Paraneptunicella aestuarii: one gene and its partner. Each later gene encodes a partner of the first gene's protein in a complex. Links are inferred from orthologs where the notes say so. Each region holds a gene or a part of one and is shown on either strand. Other genes may lie near its edges.

Evidence for each region.
Region 2: the proteins of mlaC (region 1) and KIH87_RS15700 are in contact, whole or in part, in a cryo-EM structure (PDB 8I8X), measured with the Escherichia coli proteins. The link is inferred for Paraneptunicella aestuarii from one-to-one orthologs.

Annotation. Positions count from the first base shown.
Region 1 is NZ_CP074570.1:4,504,497-4,512,141, reverse strand. What follows is about bases 3,005-5,721. They hold mlaC (phospholipid-binding protein MlaC), read right to left. Parts: upstream 4,827-5,721; coding sequence 4,182-4,826; downstream 3,005-4,181. Other genes in these bases: mlaE (lipid asymmetry maintenance ABC transporter permease subunit MlaE), read right to left, coding at 5,353-5,721; mlaD (outer membrane lipid asymmetry maintenance protein MlaD), read right to left, coding at 4,873-5,340; KIH87_RS17575 (STAS domain-containing protein), read right to left, coding at 3,877-4,182; KIH87_RS17580 (BolA family protein), read right to left, coding at 3,587-3,847; murA (UDP-N-acetylglucosamine 1-carboxyvinyltransferase), read right to left, coding at 3,005-3,417. Outside these bases: KIH87_RS17590 (methyl-accepting chemotaxis protein), read right to left, coding at 1-1,621; more of murA, read right to left, coding at 2,152-3,004; more of mlaE, read right to left, coding at 5,722-6,132; KIH87_RS17555 (ATP-binding cassette domain-containing protein), read right to left, coding at 6,132-6,929; KIH87_RS17550 (calcium/sodium antiporter), read left to right, coding at 7,331-7,645. UniProt on the Escherichia coli protein: Involved in a phospholipid transport pathway that maintains lipid asymmetry in the outer membrane by retrograde trafficking of phospholipids from the outer membrane to the inner membrane.
Region 2 is NZ_CP074570.1:4,067,857-4,078,139, forward strand. The notes cover bases 274-3,273. They hold KIH87_RS15700 (MlaA family lipoprotein), read right to left. Parts: upstream 2,206-3,273; coding sequence 1,342-2,205; downstream 274-1,341. Other genes in these bases: KIH87_RS15690 (hypothetical protein), read left to right, coding at 274-786; KIH87_RS15695 (DUF6170 family protein), read left to right, coding at 967-1,266; ccmI (c-type cytochrome biogenesis protein CcmI), read right to left, coding at 2,202-3,273. In the rest of the region: more of KIH87_RS15690, read left to right, coding at 1-273; more of ccmI, read right to left, coding at 3,274-3,431; KIH87_RS15710 (cytochrome c-type biogenesis protein), read right to left, coding at 3,428-3,919; KIH87_RS15715 (DsbE family thiol:disulfide interchange protein), read right to left, coding at 3,956-4,546; KIH87_RS15720 (heme lyase CcmF/NrfE family subunit), read right to left, coding at 4,546-6,564; cytochrome c maturation protein CcmE, read right to left, coding at 6,574-7,059; heme exporter protein CcmD, read right to left, coding at 7,159-7,380; KIH87_RS15735 (heme ABC transporter permease), read right to left, coding at 7,370-8,125; heme exporter protein CcmB, read right to left, coding at 8,127-8,792; cytochrome c biogenesis heme-transporting ATPase CcmA, read right to left, coding at 8,792-9,418; KIH87_RS15750 (hypothetical protein), read left to right, coding at 9,606-10,283. UniProt on the Escherichia coli protein: Involved in a phospholipid transport pathway that maintains lipid asymmetry in the outer membrane by retrograde trafficking of phospholipids from the outer membrane to the inner membrane.

The DNA of each region.
Region 1 (7,645 bases):
TGTTGGCATTACCGTTTAATTGATGGATAGTCTTTACTGAGTTTTCGATAGAAGCACGAATACTTTCAGTTTGATCCTTTACTGCAAGGAATTGACTTTTGGTTCGTTGAGCTGCTGAATCCAAGCCTGTGCGGAGCCCTTCAACTTCTTGTGAAGCCTCCTTAACACTGTGTAATTGCGCTTTTAATCGTTCGATTAACAATTGCATCTGTTGCAATACACTGGTTGCGTTATCACTAAACTCAGCCTGTTTTTCCACCAGAATAGCCTTGGCTTCCTTAACCTCGCTGGAGACCCCCATGACTTTACTGACGGTGCTGTCCAGACTGTCGATAAAGCTATTTATCCAGCGCCCTAATTCGGTGATTTCATCATTGGATTTGCTTCCAATATCCAAACGTTGTTTGAGATTACCGCCACCTTCTGCAATGCCTCGGATGACATCGGTCATTCTGTGCAGCCGACGTGAAACCCGAGATAGCCCTCGTTTGCTGTAAACGATAGCTGATGTGATAACAACGGCTGTTGTGGCTATACCAGACCAAAGCCAATTCCATTCTAATAATGAATAGCATAGCGGTGCAGTTATCACTGCCAGAAGATTGAAAAACAGGTACTGACGCATCAGGTCGTAGCTCAATGAGCGACCACGATAGACTTCTTCCAAATCTCCTTCGCACATCATTCCCCAACGATCCCTGGAGCCTGGGAGTGTGAAAGTTACTCCCTTACCGATAACTGGTATATGACGATAGTCAGAATACGCTGGGTAGGTAACAAATAGATTTTGACCGTTGCTGATGGTTTCCCTGACCCCCGGATGAAGTTCCCCCGTTGCGGGATCCGTAAAGCGGAGCTCCAGCTCGGTATGGTCTCGCACACTAACTATACCCCAATCGGTTCTAACCCCGTCTTTCAGATTGTCTCCCAGAGAGAATGTGCGATCTTCAAATCGTGAACGTGAGAGTGCTGTACCTTGCTGTATGCTCGGATCAAATTTCGAATCCACCATAAACAGATAGTTATCACCGGAATCCTGATAGATGTGTCCAGCCTCACGCTGAATGAGATCGCCGATAACATCATTGGGAACTCTGGCACAAAGACAGATTGACGAACCACTAGGTGCGGTTAATGGCAGGTAGAACATCAATGTCACGGCATCATGAAATTTGGAAGACGTTGGGCCGAGGTCTTTTGTCACTTGATCGATATAGGGGCCATGAAGGAATTGTGAGATAAAACCTTCTTCTACGGCTTTGGGATTGAGATCCTTTGAGCCGATGCGCTTTGGGTATGTTGACGTAATAACAATTCCCTCTTGATCAATAATAAACAGCTCGGATATATCGGAACTTTGCTTAAACTTTGATTGCAGAGTGGAGCTTTCGATTTCTCCATTGGGGCTGAACTGGAATTCATCCGCGACACTTTCCAGAAATTGCCATTGACTCGAGGCCCAATCTTGCAGGAGATCCTGACGAGTGGCTGCAATACCTTCAAAGGTTCGTTCTACAAAAGGATAGCGATGCTTATTGAGGAAGCATGACCAGCCTAGTGAGAACTTACCATTTGAACCAAACCATGGAAGCCAGGTTTTCTCTTGGGCGCTGAGTGACATATTTGTGCTCTTGATCATTTAATACCTCATTACAAGATTCACTTGGGAAGTCGAAGCGCCTTATCAGGTGCGTGTTGGGATACCTATCAGGAAATGTGCCAAAGATAATTTATTAGCCGTACTTATACGATTTTGAATAAAAATTTACTATTTTTTAATGGCATTTCGGTCTTTTTAACGATGAAGTTGAATTTAATTTTGATGGAAATGTGAACGATATTTTTTAGGCGTGCAATATTTTGGTGCTTACTTACGATCGCGCATCAATATTGTGCAATTAGGCGATGTGAGGAGAAAAGTCGCATTATTATCGAAGGTTGGTGAGTATAGGTTTTGGCTATCTGCTTTAATCATGCCTATTAGTGGTGCAATTGGTGTTAAGTGACTAATGGTGAAAGAAGAACCGCAAAAGCCTATTCCCATTGTTTTAGCAGAATCTGCGTTCACAGATATAATGCCGGCTTGCAATTGGATTTGTTCAGAGCAAACCGACACACTTTTGAGTTCTAGGTTATTGCTAACAGCCGTTGTTATTCGCTTACACGCTTAATATTCGCGCCAAGATTTCCTAATTTAGCTTCGATCTTTTCATAGCCTCGATCCAGATGATAAATGCGATCAATCAGGGTTTCGCATTCTTCTGCTACTAATGCAGCAATGATCAAGCTGGCAGACGCTCTAAGGTCGGTCGCCATAACGGGGGCGCCCTTCAACAGCGAGTCGCCCTTTGTGATGGCACTATTACCTCGCAGCTCAATATCTGCACCCATTCGGCGCAATTCAGGAACATGCATAAAACGGTTTTCAAAGATAGATTCTGTGACGGTGGCAGTACCTGAAGCGATAGCGTTAAGAGCAACGAATTGTGCTTGCATATCGGTTGGGAAACCCGGATGAGGGGCGGTATTTATGTTAACGGCTTTAGGCTGTTGACCGTGCATGTTTAGCTCGATCCAGTCTTCCCCTGTTGTGATTTCAGCGCCAGCTTGTTCCAGTTTATTCAATACTGCATCAAGCGTATCTGGTGCAGCATGAATGCATTTAACATGTCCTTTTGTTGCTGCGGCAGCAACAAGGAAAGTACCTGTTTCAATACGATCGGGTAATACGTGGTACTGGCAGCCGTGCAAGTTGTCTACGCCTTCAATTGTAACTTTAGGTGAGCCAGCGCCGCTGATTTTTGCGCCCATGGCATTCAGGCACTCAGCTAAATCGACAATCTCAGGTTCGCGTGCTGCATTTTCAATAACCGTTTGTCCGTCAGCCAGAGTCGCTGCCATCATTAAATTTTCAGTTGCGCCAACACTGACCATATCCATAAAAATATTGCAGCCTTTTAGTCGGTCTTTGACTTTGGCTTTAATGTAGCCACCTTCTACTTCTATCTCGGCGCCCATTTTCTCCAAACCTGCGAGGTGTAGGTTTACTGGTCTCGCACCGATTGCACAGCCTCCGGGAAGTGACACTGTGGCCTGACCATATTTGGCAAGCAAAGGGCCGAGCACCAATACGGATGCCCGCATGGTTTTCACCAGCTCATAAGAGGCGGTTTGGTTGTTAACGGTTTCTGCATTGATGAACACGCTTCCGTCATCCTGACGTTCAGCATGAGCTCCCAGTTGTTTCAGAAGAGCAAGGCTGGTGTTTACATCTCTTAAATCCGGAACATTGGTAAAGGTGCACGATTTGTCTGTTAACAGGCTTGCCAGCAGGATTGGAAGGGCCGCATTTTTAGCGCCGGAAATAGTGACTTCACCTTTTAGTGATACGCCACCATGAATAAGAAGCTTGTCCATTTACAGACCTTATTGAATAGAATTAATGTCGTCAGGAATTAAAAACATAATGCCATAATTACGGCTGTAGTTTCAGCAGTGTTACGTATATATAAGTTTAATGCGGGATAGAATCAGGTATCGGTCTTGTGTTTTTTAGATTCGATACTCTGTTTCTATGCAATTATGATTACGCGTCAGGCAAGATTAATTTTTTGTCACGTTGCCACTCTTCATCAGTAAAAGTACGAATTGAAACGGCGTGCAGTGTGCCATCTGCAATATGTGCATTGAGCGGAGCATAAATAGCTTGTTGCTTTTTCACTCGGCTCATTCCATCAAACATATTGCCAACAGCAATTACCTGAAAATGAGAGCCGTCACCTGTCACGTGTACTTCAGATAAATTGAGGTTTTGTTCAAGAATGGATTTAATTTCTTCTGGTTGCATGATGCTTAAACTGAAAAGTAAAACTGTGCCTATTGTAGCCCTAATATTCCATCTACGTCGCTTATTTTTGCCAATTTATAGATACTATCGGGGACATTTTTTAAGGTCATGGTGATTTGCTTTTTATTGCAATAAATACAGCCATTGACCAAACAAGCGACTCCAGCGGTATCTATATTCTCTACTGAAAATAAATCAAGAGTAATGCACTTACTCTTGATTGATTTGATTGTGCTTTCCAATTGTTTCCACAATGCAGGAACTGTCTCGTTATCCAATGAGCCTTGAATGGCATATTCATTCTGCGAGACAGTAACAAGGGAAGCTACATTCATTAGGCTTGTTCCTGAATGTCGTTCAAAACGATGGGGCGTTTATTTTTTTCTTCCATCATCTCGATAACTTTATCCAGTCCGTCCTGACGCAAGATAGATTCCAATTCACTACGTTTGCTGGAAACCATGCTGATCCCTTCTGCAATCATATCGTAAGCTTTCCACTCTTTAGTTTTAGGATTCTTACGCACTTTGAATGCAATTTTGATATCTGGGCGACCTTCCTCTTTTACCAAAGCTCTAACTGTTACGTCTTTGCGTTTGTCGTAGTCCTTCTCTGGCTCAAACTCGACGGTTTGATTGTCATATTGTCCTAATGCGATTGCATAGGTAGCGATCAGATATTTTCTGAAAACCTGAAAGTAATCGGGGATTCTCTCTGGAGGTACAGAACGATAGTGTTTACCTAATACCTTAAGGGCGGCAAATTGATAATCAATGTAAGGCAGCAGCTCTTGCTCTACAATCTCTTTCAGATGATCTGGATTTTTCTGAATTTGAGGCTGTTCATCCTTGATACGTTTAAATGTTTTACCTGCAACGACCTCCAGCAATGAATATGGGTTATCTTCCTCTTCTTCAGCGAAGGCACCAACACTGAATAGTAAAGATAACAACATGAGTAACGTTGATATTTTTAACATGGAGTGAAAGTTAGTTGTTTGCATTTGCAAGTTTATCCTTATGACTTTAATCATTCTTTTGACTAAATAAAAACTGACCAATCAGGTCTTCCAATACTAAAGCTGACTTGGTATCAGAGATATAATCACCGGGTTCCAATACTTCGATTCCTTCAAATGAAAACCCTGGTTGAAATCCGATATATTGCTCACCGAGCAAGCCTGATGTCAGTATCGAAACTGAGCTGGTATCAGGAAATCCTTCATATTCTTTGCTTATCACCAGCTCTACCACTGGCGTAAAATCTTCAGAATCCAGTTCAATATTGCCCACTCGACCAATAACAACACCACCTACCTTGATCGCTGAGCGGGTTTTAAGTCCGCCGATGTTGTCGAATTTGGCGAATAAGCTATAGGTTTCCCCATTACCACTCATTCCCTGATCTGCAACCTTCAAGGCCATCATTAGTAACGACGCAATAGCCAAAGTGACAAAGAGCCCGACTCCAATTTCAATTTTTCTTGATGTCACGTTATTCTCCTACTATTCCGTACCAAACATTAATGCTGTCAAAACAAAGTCCAAAGCTAAAACTGCCAAGGATGAATGCACCACGGTTTGCGTTGTAGCAGCACTGATTCCTTCTGATGTAGGAATGGAATCGTATCCTCTAAACACTGCAATCCAGGTGACGACAAAGGCGAAAACCAAACTCTTAATGATGCCATTTACAACATCGTCTCTAAAATCTACCGACGACTGCATAATCGACCAGTAACTGCCTGAATCGACACCTAGCCAATCAACGCCAACCAAGTGCCCGCCCAAAATACCAATAGCGCTAAAAATTACCGCCAGCATTGGCATCGAAATAACGCCAGCCCAGAAACGTGGAGCGATAACTCTGCGTAAAGGGTCTACTGCCATCATTTCCAAACTGCTCAGTTGTTCCGTTGCTTTCATTAAGCCGATTTCTGCGGTTAAGGCAGAACCCGCTCTACCGGCAAACAATAAGGCGGTTACTACTGGCCCTAACTCTCTGAGTAGTGACAGAGCAACCATTGGCCCCAAGCTTTCTTCAGCACCGTAATCTACTAGTACAGTATAGCCCTGGAGCGCCATAACCATGCCGATAAACAAGCCGGATACACCAATAATGAGTAAGGACTGAACGCCTACAATGTAAATCTGCTTAATTGTCAGTGGTGTATTCTTTATCAATTGAGGGCGAGCAAAAATAGCGCCCATCAATACGAAAAAGGCACGCCCCATTGTGGCGAAGGATTCAATGGTTTGGCGACCTGTTCGAGCAAAGAATTCCATCACAATGTTTCTCCTAATACGCTGGCGAAATCCTTGGCTGGATAATGAAATGGTACTGGGCCATCTGCTTCACCACGCAAGAATTGTTGTACTAGCGGAGAATCCGATTGTTCGATTTCTTCGGTAGTTCCTTCACCAATAATGCGTTTATCAGCTAACACGTAAACATAGTCAGCGATGGTCATTACTTCGGTGACATCGTGAGTCACGACTATGCTGGTCAGGTTCAGGGCATCGTTGAGTTCTTTAATTAACTTCACCAATACGCCCATTGAGATAGGATCCTGGCCGGCAAAGGGTTCGTCATACATAATTAATTCTGGATCCAGTGCGATCGCCCTTGCCAGCGCCGCACGTCTTGCCATCCCGCCAGATAGCTCACTTGGCATTAAACTCGCTGCACCTCGTAATCCCACAGCTTGTAACTTCATTAATACGGTGGTCTTAATCAGTTCTTCCGATAATTTCGTATGCTCACGAAGAGGGAAGGCGACATTATCAAATACCGACATATCCGTAAATAAAGCACCACTTTGAAATAACATGCTCATATCACGACGAGCTTTGAATAGCTGATTGCGGCTCATTTGAGCTAAGGAGTTGCCTTTAAAACGAATGTCGCCACTATCGGGTATCAACTGCCCACCAATCAACTTCAGCAAGGTTGTTTTACCTATCCCGCTGGGTCCCATTATCGCCGTTGTTTTGCCTTTTTGAATGCGCACGGAAACGTTGTCGTAGATTACGCGTGACCCACGACTGAAACACATATTGTCAATTTCAACGAGATTATCCATGCAAGTATTCGTTCCTGATCGTCAGTGAGGCAAAAACGTATAAGAAAGACGTTTGAGGTGCCACGTTAAGTATGGGTATTTTACGGTTTTTCAAGTCGGGAAAACAAAGTCAAAAAGTAACAACGTATTAGTTAAAAAATCGAATGATTTTAGAGGAGTTCCGGCAGTTAAATTTGAACATAAAAGGCCAATATGCATTGGCCAGGATTAAAACCTGACCGGGACACCCAAATTTCACAGTATGTTACATCAGTTCGGGAACCCTGTTTGTATAAAATTGTCAATTTATGGGTAGAAACACGGCAGATTGAAATAATTCAGTCATAGTTAATAGGCAAGAGGCTTACAATTTGCGACAATCGCGCCTGAAAAAATAATCACCAGTTAACTCAATAGATAACATGCTCGTAGAAATCGTTGTTTTTATCCTTGGCCTCATCGCGTTAAGTTGGGGAGCTGACAGATTCGTTTACGGCGCCTCTGCGCTGGCAAAAAATATTGGAATATCGCCAATGGTCATTGGTATGACTATTGTTGCAATGGGATCTTCTGCCCCGGAAATTATGGTAGCTGCGACGGCTTCCTACAGTGGTTCTCCGGATACTGCCGTCGGTAATGCCATCGGCTCAAATATTACCAATATCATGTTGGTGCTTGCTCTTACCGCAATGTTAAAACCTATTATGGTTCGTTCTGGAACCATTAAACGAGAATTA
Region 2 (10,283 bases), 440 kb from region 1 along the record:
GCCTTTATTACTGTAGTGGTATTTGCCCTATCGCATATTGCTTATTCACAGTGGGTTTCAGTTGCTCCAGACAAACTGAAAGTTCATTATCTTTACTTATCGTCTTCTGCTTTTTTATTAGCCAGTACAATCTATTTAAATACCAAACGAAAAGGCTTTATTTTTTATTGGCCAATTAGGTTGATAATCGGGCTGATGCTGTTTGAAACACTAATAACACTCCTCATACATATTGATAGAAACATTTTTCCTTTAAATGGTGCGCAGGCTCCTAATGTTGACAAAGAAAATTCATGGTGGCTTTGGAGTTTCAGGAATCTGCTGAGCCATGTAAATAATATCGTTATGCTAATAAGCTTATTTTTGCCCGTCAGTCTGGTATCAAAAATTAAAAATTATAATCAAGTGACCGAAGCTAACGCACCAAATGTTTATATTCTAAATACCTCTGAACACCCAAGGATTGTGCAGCTCAATACAAAACCAGGATTTAGAAACCTTCATTCAGAGCAATACATCAAAGAAATAGACAATGCCTATGCACGTGTAGAAAACATACAGGATCTGATTGATGCGATGCCACAGGGTGAAGCCAAAAATGCCGCCAACCAATTTGCATATACCGCTTCCGAACTCATTACTCGCCAAGACCAATCCAAGATGGATTTTATGAAGAGCATTACTCTATTGTGTGACAATGCCAGAGACTATGCTATTTACGTCGAAAAGCAGGAAGAAGCCGAACAGCTGAAAATACAGGAAAAAGCACAAGAACAAGCGGGTTAGCTACTCTTTAAGTAGATAATTGTATCTGCAGGCCATTCCTGAATGCTCCTGCTCAGCTAAGGTTATCAATGTCAAAAAACCAATTTACTAGCGCTTATACTCGGAACCCGGTATCCTCACGGCCTTGTGCTACCTATGATTTGATATTGATGCACAATCCTATCTAGAGGCTGGTAAATAATGGCGTTTTATTTTTCATCAAAGCAATTACCCGGACTGGAAAATAGCAGTGTACAAGAGAGGCTTGAGGCGATTAACCAAGCGAATCGTCAGTTAACAGGCCCTGAGAAAATGCTGTTGAATATCACCAAGCTTTTGATCATTACACCCACTTTCCTGTTATTAGCCTGGTACTATGATCAATGGTTTAGCGTCTTGATCATCGTCGCTGGCATTGCAGCTTATCCTTTAATACTCAGACCTTTGCAATTATCGTTATGTGCAAAGTACCTTGCAGCCAAACCAGATAAGCAACAATAGAAAGAGACAATTCTGTAATGACCATGAGAGCAATTCATTCCTGATATATCCAATCAGATAAATTGCCCTCAAAAACTATTCGATACCTTCCAGATAAGCATCAAACTCAGACTCAAGATCTTGCTCTTCCTCTGATTTTTTCTGCTCTTCGCCATTATTCACTTTGTTTTGTAAACGCTGGAAGTACACATCTTTAACAAACAAATAAGGGTCTAAAGAAGAATTAATAAGCTCTTCCTGCTCAACCAAATCAGCTCGCGCTTCCAAAGCCTTCACCGCCGATTGCACAATAGAAAGATAAATATTTAAGTCTGCCAGAGGGAAATAGGCATTATCGACAAACTTTCCTGAACCGCTTCGAATATCATTAGGCCCAATAGCTGGCAACATTAAATAAGGCCCAGTGCCGATACCCCAGGTCGCTAATACCTCACCAAACTCTTCAGGATGTCTCTCCAGCCCGATTTCTTTTGCCACATCAATCGTACCAAGCAAACCAATGCTGGAGTTAATCACAAAGCGTCCAAGACTGGTAAAGGTGCCTTCGAACTGCCCTTGCAGCAAATTATTAATGGTGCTGGAAGGCTCTTCCAGATTCAACGCCGCATTATGGATGCCTTTACGCATAAAATGCGGCACATATTCACGGTAGCCAACAGCAACCGGACGAAGCAAGGCTTTATCCAGAAAATCCCAGTTAAACGCCCATATTGAACGGTTAACCGATTCCAAAGGGTCTCTTGGATCATTAGCAGAAGCGATTTGTTCTTCATTTTCTTGCTCAGAGCTTGCCTGTTCAGAACCTTCTTGCTCAAAGTCACCTTGCTCACTAGCTGCCTGAGTATTCTGTTCCTGTTGTACCTGCTCATCCACATGTTTGGATGATGCACAGCCGGTTAATGCCAGACAGCCGATAATAAAGACATAACGCCAAATCATTGTGATAGCTCCTGATCAATAACAATACTTACCTGATTGCGCTCAAACTTACTCAACGTCATCACCGCTTCTCCCTGCATCTCTTGTTCGCCCACATCCACCTTGTCATCCAACGAGATACGAGCAACGACCTGCGCTTCTTGCAATCCTGACAAATTGAAACCCGCCATCATGGCATTGCCGTCGGTTAATGTGACGGTCACCGGGAATTGGCCTAAAGGTTGACGAATAACAGCGGCAGGCATTTTCATTTCAGAGTTCGCTTTTCTGGCAAACACAAATAACATCGCCTCTTTCGGCAATTTATCTTTCAGTCTCTGGGCAATATCAACCTTAACCATAAGCTCGGTTTGTCCATGCTGCAACAGTTCAATTTTCGTTTTAATCGTCTCTTGAAGCGGGTCTTCAGGCGCAATTTGTAGGCTGAGTTCTTGCCAGGTCATCACAGCTAAATCCTTATCGCCACTTTGCTCAGCAGCAATTGCTAACAACCCCATAGCATCTTTCTCGCCCGGCGAAGCCTGTAAGGCTCTTTGTAAAATCTGCCTGGCTTTTAAGATCTGAGGCTTTTGATTCGTCATGATCAACATCTGGCTGTAGCTAATCAGCGTACCAATTCTATCAGGTTCCAAAGCCAGGGATTTTTCAAAAGCAGACATAGCCTGCTCGACATTTTGCATCGACGCATAAAGACGTCCGAGCAACAACCAACCCACAGCATCATCGGTTTTTTTAGCCAACTTGGTTCTTAGTGCCAAGGTAAAATTCTGATATTCGAGTTGAGTCAAAGAAGCATCACCACGTACTACTCTTTCACCCAACTCTGGTAAACGAGCCTGTGCATCTTGCCAGTTTTGAATATCGCTGATCTCATTACTATACAGATAACTTCCAACTGCCGTAGCAATCGCGATAAAAGTAAAAAGCAGCAGAACAACAGAAAACCCTGAAGCGTTTTTTGTCGCTTGGACTTTATTTTCACTGGCAACAGAAACTTCCAGCACTAACGCTTTCTTCAGCTCTGACTCAGCAGCTTGTTTGTCTTCATCAGACAAGATACTTTCCTGCAAGTCACGTTCTATCTCGGCAACACGATCTTTTACTAACAACACATTCAAACGTTCTTGTTCTTGATCGTGTTGATTTCGTTTTAAAAGCCAAGGCCAGAAAATTACGATTAAAGAGAGAAAAATAAGTGCGACTGCACCAACCCAAAATATTGTCACTTGTATTTATCCAATAATTCGTCAGCTTTAGACTCGTCCTGATCGACGCCATCTTGTCCGGAAACATCATTGTTTGATGCCACGGAATCCGCGTCGGTTGCATTCATTCGGCTTCGAACAACCAAAGCAGCAGCAATCAACACAAAGAGTAACGGCAGTAACCATAACCAGATGGTAATGGGTGTTACAGGTGGTTGATAATGAACAAAATCGCCATAGCGAGCTTTCATGTAATCAATAATCTCTTGCTTGGATTTACCTTGCTCAACCAACTCGAATACTTTTCGCTTTAAATCCAATGCGATCATGGCATTAGAATCACCAATGTTCTGGTTCTGACACATAGGGCAACGCAGCTCGGCTTTCAATTCCAGAAACAGCTTTTGCTTGCCTGGATCCTCAAACTGAAACTGAGTATCGGTTGTCGCCCACACAGAAAAGCTTAGAGCGACAAAGCTCCAAAGAAAGACCAATCTGAACCAATGCATTATTTTCACTCAGACATTTCCACTATGATTCGTTTTTTAGCGACCAGCACCTTGGGCTGACGCTTTATCTTCAGAATAATAAGCAGCAAACTTTTCCTGCCAAACACGTGGATTCAAATCACCCACATGGTGAACTCGCACAACACCCTGCTCATCGATCAAAAAGGTTTCCGGCGCACCAGTCACCCCTAAGTCCATGCCATAACTGCGCTGCGCATCAAAGATATTAAACTGGTAAGGGTCACCATATTTGCCGAGCATTTCACGAATTTCCCATTGCAATTGAGGCAAGGGTTTGGCTCCAAAATCCGGGTCATTATTGAGTTGATAATACAAGCCAACAATGCGAATACCTTGCTTGCGTAACTCAGCCAAATAAGGCAACTCAACCGCACAAGTCACACACCAGACGCCCCACACATTGAGCAAGGTCTTTTGCCCCAGGAACACCTCTTTAGTGTAGATTTGTTGCGGATCCATCACATCAGGCAAGGCAAACTCGGGTACTTGCTTATCAACCGAAATCGACACTTCGTAGCGCGCTTCGGAAAAGAGCCCTTTTAACAAAAACAAAGTAATAGATAAAAAGGCTCCGAGAGGGATTAAGAAAAATAGTATTTTTTTCATTATCCTGCGGCTCCTTGAGGTTCATTCGTAGCAGGCTGATTCTTTTGGGAAGCGCTATCATCAAGTTGCTCTGCGTTCTTACGAGCAAATCGAGATAAGCGATAACGCTTGTCTGACATACTCAACAACCCACCGGCAGCCATAATAAATCCACCTAACCAAATCCACACCACTAAAGGTTTAACGTATAAACGTAGCGCCCAGGAACCATCTTTAAGTTGATCGCCCAATGCAACAAATAAATCGCGTAACAGAGTGCTATCGATAGCAGCTTCGGTCATGGTAGAGCGTTGTACCGTGTAAAAACGTTTTTCCGCTTTCAACCGAGCAATGAAATCGCCCTCTTTGTGAACTTCAACAATACCAGCTTGCCCTGAATAGTTAGGCCCATTCAACGATTCAATGCCTTTGAATGTAAACTCATAACCAACCAGCTCGACTTTATCACCCTCATCCATGCGCACTTCAATTTCCTGACTGAACTGACTGGTAACAGCGATACCCATTAAGCTAATGGCAAAGCCCATATGCCCTAGAACCATTCCCCAGTGGCTACGAGAAAGGCTGGCTAAACTGGCTTTACTGACACCCTGTTTATTCACTCTCAACAACACTTCCTGCACTGTCATAACACCAATCCAAATGCTCAAGAAAGTCCCTAACAATGCGATCATCACCAGTTTGTCGTAAGCAAAATTAATCAACAATGCGCCCAACGCCGCAATGACGGTCGTCATCGCCATTTGCTTATTCAACTCTCCAATCGACTGCTTTTTCCAACGAGATAAAGGCCCTATGCCGAGCAAAAAGACAAAGGGCACTATCAGAATGGTAAACATCTGATTAAAGAAAGGCTCACCGATAGAAATGGAACCCAAGCCCAGTTCTTTATGCACCAAAGGCAACAAGGTTCCTAACAACACCACCATGGTGGCAGCGCTCAACAACACATTGTTGCCAAACAACATGACTTCACGAGACATCAGCCCGTAACGCCCAACGCTTTTTAGCTGGCTGGCGCGCAAGCCATAAAACAGCAAGGAACCGCCAATAACCAGAATCAACAAACCAAGAATGAACAAGCCACGAGCCGGGTCACTGGCAAAGGAATGCACAGAAATAATCACCCCGGAACGCACCAGGAAGGTTCCAAGCAAGCTCAGGGAAAATGCAGAAATCGCTAACAATACTGTCCATGATTTAAATAGTTTACGTTTTTCCGTGACCGCTAGAGAATGCATCAACGCAGTACCCGCCAACCAAGGCATAAAAGAGGCATTTTCGACCGGATCCCAGAACCACCAGCCGCCCCAGCCAAGCTCGTAATACGCCCACCAGCTTCCCAATACGATACCGACGGTCAAAGACGCCCAGGCAGCAATTGCCCAGGGACGAGCCCAACGAGCCCAGACTGAATCCAATTGTCCGGAAATCAATGCAGCAACCGCAAAGGCAAAAGTAACAGAAAAACCCACATATCCCATGTATAACATAGGCGGATGAATGATCATGCCAATGTCTTGCAATAAGGGATTCAAGTCTCGACCATCAACGGGATAAAAAGGTAATAAACGCTCAAAGGGGTTGGATGTGAGCAGGATAAACAAATAAAAACCCGTACCAATCAGGCCAAGAATGCCCAGCACTCTGGCAACCATATGTAACGGAATCGAGCGGCTAAACCAGGCAACAGCGCATGTCCAACCGGAAAACATGACCACCCAGAACAGGAAAGAGCCTTCATGCCCGCCCCAAACAGCCGTGTACTTATACTGAATCGGTAACAAGCTATTCGAGGTATGAGCCACATAGGACAAACTAAAATCATCGGTAACAAAAGCGTAGGTTAAACAACCAAAAGAAAAAGCGGTAAAGAGAAACATGCCTGACGCCAACGGCTTAGCCATCGCCATCAAATTCTCATTACCTTTTTGTGCGCCCCAAAGCGGATATACCGCCATTAGCATCGACATTAACATTGCCAATGCTAATGAGAAATGTCCCAACTCAGCAATCATAGTAAGTACCTACTCGCCTTCTGGCTTATTGTATTGCTGATATTGAGAAGGTTTCTCGTGCTTAATGCCTTTCATTGCTTCGGCAAGTTCAGGCGGCATATATTCTTCATCGTGCTTAGCCAATACTTCATCCGCCACAATAAGATTACCTTCCTGCAAAACGCCGGTTGCCACAATACCCTGACCTTCACGGAACAGGTCTGGCAAGATGCCGTGATAAGTCACTTTTACCAGAGGGCCAACATCAATTAAATCAAACTCCACATCCAGTGAATCATGGCTACGTTGAACCGAGCCTTCGACCACCATGCCACCAATTCTCAAGCGTTGACCAACAGAAGGTTTCACGCCATTTTTGCCGTTCACGATTTCAGAAGGGGTATAAAAAAGATCAATGTTTTGATTCAGGGCGTATAACATCAGCCCAATAGCAGCAGTCACAATCACAATAACGGCTGAGACAGCAAATAAACGTTTTTTTCGTCGTGGATGCATGATTTGAATTATTCTCCGCTATAAAACTTGAGCGCCAGTAACAATCTCAACTGGATCAGGAAACCATCACTGCTCGCGCTTTTAACTCTGTTTCGCTTACTATTCTCGTACCTTAGTCTCTCTAGCTTTTTTCTCTTTTGCTTGAGTAACTCGCTGTATGCGGCGATGTTCTTTCAATACTTGCTCGCGAATTTTTCTGGCTCGCCATTTGTTTTCAATCACCAATGCCACCAAACTGACCAGGGTGACGAAAAAAGCCAACCAGACATAAAAGCCATATCCGCCCATATCCAGAAAGGCACTAAAAGAATCAAACTGCATTACCAGTCTCCTCTTTTAATAACATGCTCTGGACCCAAGGGCGTCGCATTTCTCGAGTGAGAATTTCATTCTGCAAACGTTTACAGGTAAAGGCTGCCACTAATAGGGCAAAGCCCAGAATATTGATAAGCAAAGGCCACAGCATTGAAGCCGCAATAGAAGGCTGCTCAAATTTGGTAATCGTGGCTCCCTGATGCAAGGTGTTCCACCATTTCACGGAATAATGAATGATAGGCAAATTCACCACACCCACAATCGACATCACGGATGCCGCCTTACCGCCTTGAATTTTGTCGTCAAACGCACCGTACAAGGCAATAATGCCGAGATACAAAAACAACAAAATAAGTTCTGATGTCAGTCGGGCATCCCATACCCACCAGGTTCCCCACATGGGTTTCCCCCACGCAGCCCCGGTAAACAAAGCAATAAAGGTCATAATGGCCCCAACCGGAGCAATCGCCGCCACGCCCATATAACAGGTTCTGATTTGCCAAACCAAACCAATAAATCCAAGAATCGCCATTGCCGCATAGGTACTCATAGACAACATGGCGGTAGGGACATGAATGTAGATGATACGGAACGAGTCCCCTTGCTGATAATCAGCAGGAGCAAAAACGAGTCCCCAAAAAGTGCCACCAATCAAAAGCGCAACGGCAAAAAATAGAAACCAGGGGTATAAACGACCACATAACTGGTATGTCGCTTCGGTTTTAGCGTAAGGATGTAACCACTTCCACATGTTAGTTCTGACTCACTTTAATTGCATGAGCTACGGCAAATGGTGCTAGAGCAAGTGCCAGCAAAAGCATGGCGGCAATGATAGCTAATTGAGCCAAATAAGGTAGATTCAAGCTGGCACTTTCCACCGTTGCAGTAGCAAAAATAAGTAACGGAATGTAAACCGGGAGCAAAAGTAGGCCGAGTAAAGTGCCTCCCTTATTCAACCCGGCAGTGAGTGCCACCGCAATAGCACCAATCAGGCTCATTAAAGGAGTTCCCAGTAATAAGGTAAACAAGAGCGCCCAGTACATATCCCAGGTCAAGTTCAAAAACAAAGCCAATATGGGCGACAACAACAAAAGTGGTAATGCGCTCACAACCCAATGCACAGTAATCTTGGCTAAAGCCAGTAATGGCAGCGGATAAGGGGTAAGAATGAGCTGCTCCAGTGAGCCATCGAGAAAGTCCTGCTTAAACAGTTTCTCCAACGCTAATAATGAGGCTAAAAGCGCAGCTACCCAGATAATCCCCGGCCCCACTTTTTGTAGTGTTTGCGGTGAAGGGCCGATCCCTAACGGAAACATGGTCACGACTAATAAACAAAACAAAACCGGCTGCAAAAACTCCGCATTTTGACGAAAAGCCAACACCCAATCACGCTTAAACATAGCCCAGAAGACTTGCATTACCAACTCGCCTCCAACGCTAAAATGTTGATATTGATTTCAACTGAAAAGTCCTGATGGGAAGTGGTGATAATGGAACCACCAGCCAGCACCTGCTCAGCCATTTTTTGCTGCAACATCTGAACACCTACCTTATCCAAAGCGGTAAGCGGTTCGTCCAGAATCCACAAGGCAGCAGGAGCGAGCCATAACTTGGCTAATGCCACACGGCGCTGTTGTCCTGCCGACATTTGGCGCACAAGCACATCTTCCATACCGATCAAGGCAAGATCATCAAGGACTTCGAGGATGTCATCAACTGAACGGTGAATTTGGCGTTGTTGTAGCCAGAATTGCAGATTTTCCAAAGCAGAGAGGTTAGCGCTGAACCCCAACTTGTGACCGATATAAATCAGATCTGACGCATACTGAGTGTTGTCTTCATAGATATTTTGTTCAGACCAGAAAACAGTGCCTTCTTCCGGGCTTGCCAAACCGGACAATATACGCAACAAACTGGTTTTCCCTGCGCCATTAGGCCCAGTAACGACGAGCATTTGCCCGGGTTCTACGAGCAAATCCAGATTGTCAAAAAGGAGTCGATCTCTTTTGATACAAGATAACCCCTGAGCGTGTAATCGGGACAATTTTCCACCAAGGATGCAAAAAACCCGCGCATAATATCACAGCACATGGTGGCGTGCTGTTTTTTATCGCCAGATTTTCAATAGTGACCAATAGGGTTTAATGCCATACTCTTATTTGAATTAAATGGTTGCATAGAATCTACAATTTAAGCTTAAGCTCCAGGCAAAATGACCCGATAAACTAACTATGGCGCAGATCCTGAATACACAAACAGCGACTCAGACGATCACCAATAGTTCTCAGCAACTTGGTGATGTAGCGCTATCCAAGCTTCAAGGGCAACTGGCACAACTGCAACCCACTGCCAATGGCGGCGCTCAATTAGTATTAAACGGACAAGCCATTAGCCTGCCACGTCTCCCGCAAAACGATAGAAGCCTGCAACAAACCCAGCAGGTCAAACTGAATATATCGCAGCAAAGTACACAAACCTTTTTGGAATTGGTCAAACCAGGCAATACAACCCAATCATTGCAATTAAGCCCTACCCAAGGGAAGCAATTGCTGAATGTTATCGCCAACAGCCCTAGCGTACTTGCAAACTACACGCCCGGTGTTATCGAAGCCAAAGTATTAAAAGTGGCAGGCGACCAATTAATGCTACAAGTGAGCGGTAAAACGCTTACTTTGAATGTCCCTAATGCTTCAGCGCAATTTAAAGAAGGCCAGTTGATATCATTGCGACTGCTGGCAAAACAGGATAGCTGGCAGTTAGAAATCAAAGATCCCAAGCAAGGTGCCGATTCCGCCAAGCAAATACAACCAACGGCTCGCCAATTGCCTCAAGTATTAGCGGCAACCTTGCCTCGGAACACGCCATTGATGTTGGATAACCAAGATAAAGTCGCTCACCTGAATATTCAG